Regions from separate parts of the Pseudomonas sp. GP01-A4 genome, predicted to be linked through region 3. Evidence: predicted binding sites of a transcription regulator. Region 3 holds the regulator's gene; each other region holds the start of a gene.
The links. The regulator FliA, encoded in region 3, starts transcription of late flagellar genes. The targets are predictions, from matches to a motif close to CTAAAGTTTNNNNNNNNNNNGCCGNTAA.
Positions count from the first base shown of each region.

Region 1: motA (flagellar motor stator protein MotA) is a predicted target of FliA. The motif match lies at 1,951-1,978, and genes of this name have one in related genera.
Region 2: AC3WKX_RS18275 (methyl-accepting chemotaxis protein) is a predicted target of FliA. The motif match lies at 1,622-1,649, and genes of this name have one in related genera.

Region 1 covers NZ_JBYSWF010000005.1:64,223-68,349, forward strand. The annotation lists gene motB (flagellar motor protein MotB) at 6-1,028, opposite strand; gene motA (flagellar motor stator protein MotA) at 1,032-1,883, opposite strand; gene AC3WKX_RS05325 (HDOD domain-containing protein) at 2,050-3,585, shown strand; gene AC3WKX_RS05330 (rhodanese-like domain-containing protein) at 3,644-4,127, shown strand, end outside.
Region 2 covers NZ_JBYSWF010000031.1:3,996-8,122, forward strand. The annotation lists gene AC3WKX_RS18265 (FecR domain-containing protein) at 4-987, opposite strand; gene AC3WKX_RS18270 (sigma-70 family RNA polymerase sigma factor) at 984-1,484, opposite strand; gene AC3WKX_RS18275 (methyl-accepting chemotaxis protein) at 1,764-3,644, shown strand; gene AC3WKX_RS18280 (SRPBCC family protein) at 3,687-4,127, opposite strand, start outside.
Region 3 covers NZ_JBYSWF010000002.1:18,831-22,957, reverse strand. The annotation lists gene flhF (flagellar biosynthesis GTPase FlhF) at 1-1,099, shown strand, start outside; gene fleN (flagellar synthesis regulator FleN) at 1,220-2,053, shown strand; gene fliA (RNA polymerase sigma factor FliA) at 2,050-2,790, shown strand; gene AC3WKX_RS01915 (chemotaxis response regulator CheY) at 2,961-3,335, shown strand; gene AC3WKX_RS01910 (protein phosphatase CheZ) at 3,354-4,127, shown strand, end outside.

The DNA of each region.
Region 1 (4,127 bases), on a different contig from region 3:
CCTGCTTACGAGCCAGTGGCTGGCTGAGTCGGATCCTTCACACCGCCATCGTCAAACAGGTTCAGCTTCTGCCGCAGCTCATGGGCTGGCAGCGGCTCCTGCTCCGGCGGCAGTGCGTTCGGGTCTGCCGGCACTTCGCCCGGCGCGCCTTCACCCTGGGTCGGTACCGGTGGCGTCGCAGGCGGGTCACCTTCAATTGCACGCTGGGCCTTTTTGGTCAGCACGACGATATCGATGCGTCGGTTGATCGGATTGAACGGATCCTTGGGATCAAACAGCTGCGAGGAAGCAAACCCCACCACCCGTGCCACTTGCGGGTCCGGATAGCTGCCGGCCACCAGTGCACGGCGCGCGGCATTGGCCCGGTTGGCCGAGAGCTCCCAGTTGCCGAAGTCGCCCTGGCCTGCATACGGCTTGGCGTCGGTGTGGCCGCTGATGCTGATCTTGTTCGGCACCGCCTTGATGGTGTCGGCCATGGCCAGCAGGATGTCTTCAAAGTACGGCTTCAAGCGTGCACTGCCGGAATCGAACATCGGCCGGTTGGCGGCGTCCGTGATCTGGATGCGCAAGCCATCCGGGGTGATCTCGAAGGAAATCTGGTCCTTGAACTTCAGCAGTTGCGGGTTTTCCTCAACCTTGGTTTGCAGTTCCTGCAGCAGCAATTCCAGGCGTTCCTGCTCGACCTGTTCGGCCATGCTCTCGACGGTGTCGCGCTCGATCGGGATCTTTTCCTGGGGCGAGTCGGTCTTGATTTCCGGGTTGATGGTGCGCTCTGGCGCCAGTTGCGGCGAACCACCGAGGTCGATCACAAAAGGCGTGCCGCTCTCGGAGAAACCGATGGGGTCCTTGAAGTACCCGGCGATGGCGATCTTCTGTTCCGGCGTAGCGGTGGACATCAGCCACAGCACCAGGAAGAACGCCATCATCGCCGTCGCAAAGTCGGCGAAGGCGATTTTCCAGGCGCCGCCATGGTGCCCCGCAGCGAAGCGCTTGACGCGCTTGATGATGATCGGCTGGTTGTTTTCCATGGCTTAGCGACCGCGAACCGCTTGTTCCAGCTCAGCGAAGCTTGGACGGTGCTTCGGATACAGAACCTTGCGCCCGAACTCCACTGCCAGCGATGGCGGCATGCCGGAAGCCGAAGCCACCAGGCAGGCCTTGATGGCTTCGTAAAGATTCACTTCTTCCTTGGCATCGTGGGCCAGGGACGTGGCCAGCGGGCCGAAGAAACCGTAGGCCGCGAGAATACCGAAGAAGGTACCTACCAGTGCCGCACCTACGTGCATGCCGATGGCTTTCTGGTCGCCTTCACCGAGGGAGGCCATGGTCACCACGATCCCGAGCACCGCGGCAACAATACCGAAACCGGGCATGCCGTCGGCGATGCCGGTCACGGCGTGGGATGGGTGCTCCAGCTCTTCCTTGAGGCTGAACAGTTCCATGTCGAACAGGCCTTCCAGCTCATGGGGCGCCATGTTGCCGGACGACATGATGCGCAGGTAATCACAGATGTAGGCGGTCATGCGCTCGTCTTTGAGCACGGCCGGGTACTTGGCAAAAATCGGGCTCGCCGCGGCGTCCTCGATGTCGCCTTCGATGGCCATCATGCCTTCGCGGCGGCTCTTGTTGAGGATCTCGTAGATCAGCCCCAGCACTTCCAGGTAGAAGGTGTGGGAGAAGCGCGAGCTGAACATGCCCAGCGACTTCTTGATCACGTGCATCGTCATGTAGCCGGGGTTGGCCTGCAGGAATGCGCCGAACGCCGCACCGCCGATAATCAGCACTTCGAAAGGCTGGATCAGCGCCGCAATCTTGCCGTGGGAAAGGACGTATCCGCCGAGCACGCTCGCGATGACGACGATGATGCCGATAATTTTAGCCATAGGGGATGAGTACTTGCGCCGTCGGGTTCAGGGTCATATTCGCAAGAGTTGAAAACTCTTGTTCTACTTATCGGCAAATCTGCGCCAGACTATAGCCCGTTATGGCGAAAAACCAGTTCGGCCCGTCCCGGGCGTGTTGACCGCAAGTGATGATCGCGCCCCAATCATGGCAAATGAAACGACAGTCCCAACTCAAAAACCCGCCACCCTCGCCGCTTGGATAAAGCGCCTGGACGATGTGCTGTTGCCTGTTCCACAGGCGAGCCACGACCGGGTTTGCAAGGCCATCGGCGACAACCGCAGTTCGTTGCGGGATATTGCAGAGCTGATGCAGAACAGCCCGGCGCTGGTGCTGAGCGTGATGCGCGAGGCCAACAACCAGGCCCACGGCAGCCTCGCGGAGCCGGCAGAAAACCTCGAAGTGGCGATCAATCGCCTCGGCCTCAAGCGCACCGAGGAGTTGCTGCGGCGCCTGCCTTCCGTGCCGCTAAATGAAATTCCCGTGGCCCTGCGCCAGCTGCAGATGATCAGCCAGCACGCGTCGCAACAAGCCAGCGGCCTGTTCGCCAGCCGCCTGGCGCGGTTGTGGCAAGACATTCACTGGGGCAGCCTGCTATTCCTTTCGCCGCTGTGGCCGATGGCGATTGCCTATCCCAAGCTGCTGGAAGAATGGGAGCTGCGGGTGATTCACAAGGGCGAATCGGCCCGCACGGTCGAACAGGAGCTGTTCGGCGTACGCCTGCTGGACCTGTGCCTGGGGTTGACCGACACCTGGCGCCTGCCGATCTGGGTGTCCCAGGGTTATACGTTGCTGCTGACGGAACAACGCTTGCTGGTCAAGGCGCTGAGCATTGCCCGTGAAGACGAGCCGTTGCGCCAACAGCAGTTGCTGGATGCCGACCCGAACCTGCGCCGCTGGCTGAACCAGCCGGCCAACACTGTGCTGTTGGCCAACGGCCTGGCGCTGGCGGCGCAGGAGTCCTGGACCTGCCCGCACACCCAGCGCTGGCAATACCTCACTGCGCTTTACCTTCAACAACCGTTGGCCGAAGTGCAGCAACAGTCCCACCAACACGCGGCGATCAGCGCCCGCAGCACCCTGATGCGCGACCTGTGGCACCCGGCGCTGTCGTTGATCTGGCCATGGGATGTGCAGCGCGTTCACCACGGTTTGCTGCCGGCCCCCCCGCCCACCGCCGAGTCCCTGGCGATCTGGCGCAAGCGCTGCACCGAATTGCTCGTAGAGCCGAGCCGCTTTGCCAATGCCATGCACCTGACCACCTGCGCCAAGGAAGCCCTCGTGGCCTGCGGCATGCAACGGGTGATGCTGCTGATGGCGGACAAAACCTTGAGCACGCTACGTGTGCATCAAGTCGACGGCCTGCCGAAGGACGCCGACCACATGAGCCTCGACGTGGCGCAAAGCACCCTGCTGCAACGCCTGCTGGCCAAGTCCGCCCAGGTGCGCCTCAACCCCGACAACCACGCCCAGTTCTCGGCACTGCTGCCGCCGGAACTGCGCCGCCTGTTCAAGGGCGAACACCTGCTGCTGCGCTCCCTGAGTTGCAATGGCCGGGTGGTGATGCTGATGGTGGCCGACCAGGGCGGCGGGCCGTTCTCGGAAACCACCGTGCAGGCCTTCGGTAAAACCGCCCAATGCATCGAAAAGGCCCTGCACAGCTTTACCAACCGCAGTGCCTGACGCTTGCGCTACAATCGCCCTCCCTTAGCGCCCAATTTTTATGCCCAGGAGACCTCACATGCCTGACTTCTCTGGCTTGCCGCTGGTCATCGAGGCCAGTGACCTGCTCGGTCGCCTCGATGCCGAACACCTGATCCTGGTGGACCTCACCAGCGCTGCGCGTTACGCCGAAGGGCATATCCCCGGCGCACGCTTTGTCGACCCCAAGCGCACCCAACTGGGCCAGCCACCAGCGCCGGGCCTGCTGCCGGGCAAGGCTGATCTGGAAAAGCTGTTCGGCGAACTGGGCCACACTCCGGATGCCACTTACGTGGTGTACGACGACGAAGGCGGTGGCTGGGCCGGGCGATTCATCTGGATGCTCGACGTCATCGGCCACAAGAAATACCACTACCTCGACGGCGGCCTGCTGGCGTGGCTGGAAGAAAAACACCCAGTGTCCACCGAGGTACCGGCCAGCGCCGGCGGCCCGGTCAGCCTTACGTTGCATGAAGAACCCACCGCCACCCGCGAGTACCTGCAAAGCCGCCTCGGCGCTGCCG
Region 2 (4,127 bases), on a different contig from region 3:
TAATCAGGCCTGACGCTCCAGGCTCACCCACCAGCGGGTGCGATAGCGCAGGCGCACAGGCAGCGTCTGCGGAAGGATCGCCAATAGTTTCTCGGTGTCCTCCAGGCGAAAAACACCAGACAAGCGCAAATCTGCGATATCGCTCGAGCAGCCCAGATAACCATGGCGATAGCGCCCTACCTCCGCCAGGAAGTCGGCAAGACGCATGTTGCGGGTGACGATCAATCCGTCGGCCCAGGCCCCTGTATCCATATCCGAAGGCGGCGCCAGAGCGGCCGCATTCTGACGCACCAGATAGCTTTCTCCTGCATGCACTTGAGTGAAAAGCCCGTCGGCGGTATGCGGTGAATGAATCGCCACGTTGCCTGACGCGACGCTCAGGCGTGTGCAATCGCTGTCCTGGCGCACCACAAATCGCCCGTCTATTCCTTCGAACAAACCATGGCGGGTGCGAACCAGCAGGGGGGCGGTCGCCGCGGCGCCGCAGGTCACCAGGATTTCCCCACGCACCAATGTGATCAAGCGTTGTTGCGGGTTGAAGTCGAGGTCCACTGCGCTATCGGTATTGAGCTGCAGGCGCGTGCCATCCGGTAGTTGCACGCTACGGCGTTCGCCAGTGGTGGTAGCCAGGTCAGAGGTCCAACGCTGCCAGCCGGTGAGGTCTCGGCTGACCCAGGCCGCCGAACCCATCAACAGCACGCCGGACAATACCTTCAATGCCTGCCGGCGCCCAAGGCGCTGGGCACTGTTCTCCAGCGCCACATGGGCCCCGGGAATCGCCGCCAACTGGCTGCTTAATTCATGCTGCAGTGCCTGCACGCGTTGCCAGGCCAACTCGTGTTCATGATGAGCCTCGCGCCAGTGCTCGCACTGCGCCTTCAGGCGGACATTGGCGCGATTGTTACGCAGACGCAGCATCCAGCTGATGGCCTGCTTGACCACCTGCGGGTCGATTCCTGCGCGCGCTGTGTTATCCATCGAGGTCATGCCTCATACCGCAGCACATAACAGTGATAAAGCGCCTCGGCGACATAGCGCTCCACCGAGCGCAGTGATACACCCATCTGCTGCGCAATCTGCTTGTAAGTCAGGCCGTCGCATTGAGCCAGTAGAAACGCCTTGCGTACCTTGGGCTTGAGTCCGTCCAGAAGCCGGGCGATGGACTCCAGCAATTCCAGAATCAACGCACGTTCTTCAGCACTCGGCGCCAAGGCTTCGGGCAAATGCGCGATGGACTCCAGGTAGGCGCGCTCGATTTCTTCGCGACGCCAATGATCGATCACCAGGCCCCGCGCGATAGTGCGCAGGAAAGCGCGAGGGGCCTTGAGTTCGAAACGTTCGGTTTTTTGCAGCAGCCGCACGAACGTGTCCTGGGCCAGGTCCGCCGCATCCGCTGCGTTACCCAGACGGCTGCGCAGCCAAGTGTTCAGCCAGCCATGATGGTTGCTGTAAAGCGTCTGTACTGCGTACTCGGATGAGGGCATTCACACGGCCTGGCAAAGCGTCACAAATGATAATTAGTCGCATTGTCGACAAGCCTGAAAAATTTTGCAACTCCTGACGTTAGAGCGCTACCACTGGTCGGTTTCTGACATTAAAAGCAGATGCTTCTCACAAATTCCTAATATTTATCCTGCCTTGGCCGAAAGCCTGACGAGCCATGCGTGCACCGAAATAGAGCAGTCGCAGAGTCTGCCTATACCGTTACATGGAATGTTGCATCCGGCACGCTCACCCCCTTTTGGCAAAAAGAAGTCAATGAAATGAATCTCAAGTTCAGTCATAAAATTCTGTTGGCCGCGTCAGGCGTAGTGGTTCTGGCCTTCGCGTTATTCACGTTCTACAACGACTACTTGCAGCGCAATACCATCCGGCAAAACCTGGAGTCGTCCATTCAGCAATCCGGTGAACTCACCGCCAGCAGCGTGCAGAATTGGCTCAGCGGGCGGGTGCTGGTACTGGAAAGCCTCGCGCAAAACGTGGCCCATCAAGGCAGCTCTGCCGATCTTCCGGGGTTGGTCGACCAGTCGGCATTTACCTCCAACTTCCAGTTCACCTACGTCGGCTCCACCAACGGCGTGTTCACCCAGCGTCCCGACGCCAAAATGCCCGATGGCTACGATCCGCGTCAGCGCCCCTGGTACAAGCAAGCTGTCGCAGCCGACAAGACCATGCTCACACCGCCCTACATGGCTGCGGTAGGCGGGCTGATCGTGACCATCGCGATGCCGGTGAAAAAGAATGGCGAACTGCTTGGCGTGGTCGGCGGTGACCTGAGCCTGCAAACCCTGGTGAAGATCATCAACTCGGTGGATTTCGGCGGCATCGGCCATGCATTCCTGGTCAGCGGTGATGGTCAGGTGATCGTCAGCCCGGACCAGGACCAGGTGATGAAGAACCTCAAGGACATCTATCCCGGCACCAACGTGCGCATCGAGAAGCTCAGCCAGGAAGTGGTCTTGAATGGCCAGGAACGGATTTTGTCCTTCACCCCGATCAGCGGGTTGCCGAATGCCGACTGGTACATCGGCCTGTCGATCGACAAAGACAAAGCCTACGCACCGCTGGGTAAGTTCCGTACCTCGGCATTGATCGCCATGTTCATTGCGGTTGCCGCCATTGCCGTGTTCCTGAGCGTCCTGATCCAGGTCTTGATGCGCCCGCTGACCACCATGGGCCGCGCCATGCAGGACATCGCTCAGGGCGAGGGTGACCTGACCCGCCGCCTGACAGTGGAAAGCAAGGACGAGTTCGGTGATTTGGGCAGTGCCTTCAACCAATTCGTCGAGCGTATTCACGCGTCGATTTCCGAAGTTTCCTCGGCGACGCGCCAGGTGCACGACCTGTCCCAGCGAGTAATGGCCTCGTCCAACGCGTCGATCATCGGTTCCGACGAACAAAGCGCGCGCACCAACAGCGTGGCCGCAGCGATCAACGAACTGGGGGCCGCCACGCAGGAAATCGCGCGCAACGCCGCTGATGCTTCGCAACACGCCAGCGGTGCCAGTGAGCAGGCCGATGATGGGCGCAAGGTGGTTGAGAAAACCATCCTGGCGATGTCGGAGCTTTCGCAAAAAATTAGCCTGTCCTGCACACAGATTGAAACCCTGAACGCCAGCACCGACAACATCGGCCACATCCTGGACGTGATCAAAGGCATCTCCCAGCAAACCAACCTGTTGGCCCTCAACGCCGCGATTGAAGCTGCACGTGCCGGTGAGGCCGGGCGTGGGTTTGCCGTGGTGGCGGATGAAGTACGCAACCTGGCGCACCGCACCCAGGAGTCGGCAGAAGAGATCCACAAAATGATCACCTCGCTGCAGATTGGCTCGCGTGAGGCCGTGACCACGATGAACGCCAGCCAGACCTCCAGCGAAGAAAGCGTCGAGGTCGCCAACCAGGCCGGTGAGCGCCTGGTCAGCGTGACGCAGCGGATCGTCGAGATCGACGGGATGAACCAGTCGGTAGCGGCCGCCACCGAGGAACAGACCGCCGTGGTGGAAACCCTCAACGTCGACATCAACCAGATCAACCTGCTGAACCAGCAGGGCGTGGCCAACCTCAACGAAACCTTGAAGGATTGCGACGCCTTGTCTCAACAGGCCAACCGGCTGAAGCAGTTGGTCGACAGTTTCAAAATCTGATCGATGAACACACAGGAGCGAGCCTGCTCGCTCCTGTCTCCTTTAGCCAAACATCGCTCGCACATTCGCCAGCGCACCGTCGGCGAATGCCTGCACAAACGGCTCAAATCCCTCCGCGCCAGGTTCAACCGGCTCGGCGATGATCGTCCAGGTCACCCGTGAGGATCCTGCTCCCAACGGTTCGACATCCATGGCGGCCCACAACCGTGCTACGCCCAAGGTGTTGTAGATCGTGGTCCAGGTCATGCGCATGGCCTGCTCGTCGCGGCTGTTGAGTTGCTCCACTACCAGATTTCCATCGTGGAAGAACTTCTTGCGCAGCGATCCCGCGCCCGCACCAGTGATTTCGATGTGGGACAAGGCGGGGATGAATCGATCAAATCCGCCAAAGTCACCGACCACCGCCCACGCACGGGCGGCATCACAGGCAACCACAACTGAGGACACCACAGGTTTGCCGCAAGGGTTGCGAATCAACGTATC
Region 3 (4,127 bases):
GGCCCAGGCTGAACTGAGCATGCGTGGCGACAGCGACGCCTCCACCAATCGCCAGCTGTTTGCCGGGCTGCCGTTGACCGCGTCCGAGCCGCTGGTAGAGCCGACTTTTGTTGAACCACCGCGTCCTGCTGCGCCAGCCCCGGCGCCGGCGGTAGACCAGCGGGTGTTCGACTCGATGCGTTTCGAACTCAACGGCCTGCGTGAACTGCTGGAAGTGCAGCTGGGTTCGCTGGCCTGGAACCAGTTGCAGGGCAGCCAGCCACAACAGGCCAACCTGTGGCGTCGCCTGCAACGCATTGGCCTTTCCGGCCCGTTGTCCCGCGACCTGCTGCAACTGACCACCCAAATTGAAGAACCTCGCCAGGCCTGGCGCATGCTCCTGGCCCACCTGGCGCGGATGATCGTCACCCCGGAAATCGAACCCCTGGAAGAAGGCGGTGTGATTGCCATGGTCGGCCCGGCCGGCATGGGCAAGACCACCACCCTGGCCAAGCTGGCCGCACGTTACGTGCTCAAGTACGGCGCCCAGAACATCGCGCTGGTGAGCATGGACAGCTACCGCATCGGCGCCCAGGAACAACTCAAGACCCTGGGCCGCATCCTCAATGTGCCGGTGACCCACGTCGACCCGGGCCAGTCCCTGGCCAACGCCCTCGACCCATTGCTGCGCAAGCGCGTGGTGCTGATCGACACCGCCGGCCTGCAAGCCAGCGACCCGGCCCTGCGCATGCAGCTGGAAAGCCTGGCCGGGCGCGGGATCAAATCCAGAAACTATTTGGTGCTTGCCACTACCAGCCAGAAGCAGGTATTGACCGCCGCCTACCACAGCTACAAGCGCTGCGGGCTGGCGGGTTGCATCCTGACTAAACTGGATGAGACGGCAAGCCTGGGCGAAGTATTGAGCCTGGCAATCAGTCATGAATTACCGGTCGCCTACCTGACCGACGGGCCGCGGATCCCGGATGATCTGCATCTGCCGCGCCGTCATCAGTTGGTCAGCCGGGCTGTCAGCGTGCAAATGCAGGAAGAACCCAGTGAGGAAGCGATGGCTGACATGTTTGCTGACCTCTACCACAGCCCGAACAAGCGAGTTGGCTGAGGCATCATGGCTTTCTATTTAAAAATGACAGTGAAAAGTATCTACATCGATGGCCTGCCAGCAGTTCGCGCGGCCAACTTATGTAGCCTGCGTCTAAGCAAGACAAGGTAAAGAAATAAAATGGGCAGCATGCATCCCGTACAGGTGATCGCGGTGACCGGCGGCAAAGGTGGCGTCGGGAAAACTAACGTGTCAGTGAATTTGTCCCTGGCCCTGGCAGAGCTTGGCCGTCGCGTCATGCTGCTGGATGCTGACCTGGGGCTGGCGAACGTCGACGTTCTGCTGGGACTGACGCCCAAACATACCCTGGCCGATGTGATTGAAGGCCGCTGTGAGCTGCGCGACGTACTGTTGCAAGGCCCCGGCGGGATTCGCATCGTGCCGGCCGCTTCCGGCACCCAGAGCATGGTGCACCTGAGTCCGGCGCAACATGCCGGCCTGATTCAGGCGTTCAGCGACATTGGCGACAACCTCGACGTACTGGTGATCGACACCGCCGCCGGGATCGGCGAGTCGGTGGTCAGTTTCGTGCGCGCAGCCCAGGAAGTGTTGCTGGTGGTGTGCGACGAACCCACCTCGATCACCGACGCCTACGCCCTGATCAAACTGCTCAACCGCGACTACGGCATGAACCGCTTCCGCGTGCTGGCCAACATGGCCCAAAGCCCGCAGGAAGGGCGGAATCTGTTCGCCAAGTTGACCAAGGTCACGGATCGCTTCCTCGATGTCGCCTTACAATACGTTGGCGCAGTTCCTTACGACGAGTGTGTGCGCAAGGCCGTGCAAAAGCAGCGTGCGGTCTATGAAGCGTTCCCTCGTTCGAAGTGCGCATTGGCGTTCAAGGCTATTGCCCAGAAGGTCGATACCTGGCCGTTGCCCGCCAATCCCCGGGGGCATCTGGAGTTTTTCGTCGAGCGATTGGTGCATCAGACGAGCGCAGGACCGGTGCTATGACAGCCAGCGGCTACAACCTTTACAAGAAGTCGGCACGTGACAGTCAAGTCGAATTGATCGAGCGCTATGCGCCCCTGGTCAAGCGCATTGCCTATCACCTGCTGGCGCGCTTGCCTGCCAGCGTGCAGGTCGAGGACTTGATCCAGGCCGGGATGATCGGCCTGCTTGAAGTGTCGACCAAGTACGACGCGAGCAAGGGCGCGAGTTTCGAGACATACGCGGGTATCCGTATCCGTGGGGCCATGCTCGATGAAGTGCGTAAAGGTGATTGGGCGCCGCGATCAGTGCACCGCAATACGCGGATGGTGAGTGACGCAATTCGCTCAATTGAAGCAAAAACCGGTCGCGACGCTAAAGATCATGAAGTTGCGGCCGAACTCCAATTGAGTCTCGACGATTACTACGGGATTTTGAACGATACCTTGGGCAGCCGGCTGTTCAGTTTCGACGACCTTTTACAGGACGGCGAACATGAAGGGCTGCACGAGGACGGCGCGAGTGCCCATCTCGAACCGTCACGGGACCTGGAAGATGAACGCTTCCAGAGCGCGCTGGCGGACGCGATAGCCAATTTGCCGGAGCGTGAGCGACTGGTGTTGGCGCTGTACTACGACGAAGAGCTGAACCTCAAGGAAATCGGTGAGGTCCTGGGGGTCAGCGAATCGCGGGTCAGCCAGTTACACAGCCAGTGCGCGGCCCGCTTGCGGGGGCGTTTGGGAGAGTGGCGAGCGCGCTGACAGGCAGTGTGGGGACACTGCGAACGATACCGTCCAGGCCCTGCGCCCGGACGGGCTTGGCCCGTGGTGCGCCCCCGGTAGTCCTTTTTGTGTAACGCCTGTTGATTGATATGGCGCGCCCAGGTGCTGGGCGCGTTTAAGACTGCTTGGAGGTCGAATTGGACAAGAACATGAAAATCCTCATCGTTGATGACTTCTCAACGATGCGGCGGATCATAAAAAACCTGTTGCGTGACCTTGGGTTCACTAACACGGTCGAGGCGGATGACGGTATTACGGCGATTCCGATCCTCAACAGCGGGAGCATCGACTTTCTGGTAACGGACTGGAACATGCCGGGCATGACCGGTATCGATCTGCTGCGCCACGTGCGCGCCGATGAAAAACTGCGCAGCCTGCCTGTGCTGATGGTGACCGCTGAAGCCAAGCGTGAACAGATCATCGAAGCCGCCCAGGCCGGGGTCAACGGCTACGTGGTCAAGCCATTCACTGCACTGGCCTTGAAAGAGAAGATCGAAAAGATCTTCGAACGCATCGGTCATTGATGCTGCCACGGGGGAGCTATGGAGCATAAAGAATCATCGCAGGCCGACTTTGAGTCGACCCTGAAAAAACATGCTCATCAACTCGTCGAAAGCCTTGAAAGAGGCCAGTTCGGCGACGCGGTGCAGTTGATCCATGAGCTCAACCAGACCCGTGACCGCGGCCTGTACCAGGAAGTGGGCAAGCTCACCCGTGAGTTGCACAGTGCGATAGTCAATTTTCAGATTGACCCGCACATGCCCCAGGCCGAGGAAATCTCGCAGATCACGGATGCCACCGAACGCCTGTCCTACGTGGTCAGGCTGACTGAGGCGGCGGCCAACCGCACCATGGACCTGGTGGAAAACGCCACGCCTCTGGTCAACGGTATGGCCAGTGAAGCCAAGGCCCTGAGCACTGACTGGGGCCGGTTCATGCGTCGGGAAGTGGGCGCTGAGGAGTTTCGTGAGCTGGCGCGTCGGGTCGAGGGCTTTTTGTCCCGCAGCGAGCAGGAAAACCGCACGGTTTCCAGCAACCTCAATGACATTCTGCTGGCCCAGGATTACCAGGACCTCACCGGTCAGGTGATCAAGCGTGTGACCCAACTGGTCACCGAAGTGGAAAGCAACCTGCTCAAACTGGTGTTGATGGCGGGCCAGGTCGACCGGTTTGCCGGCATCGAACATGACCGCGCAGCGATCCTTTCTGAAAAAGATCCACAAAAACACCTCGCCAAGGGTGAAGGTCCGCAGATTCATGCCGATAAACGTGAAGACGTTGTATCCGGGCAAGACGACGTAGACGATTTGCTGTCC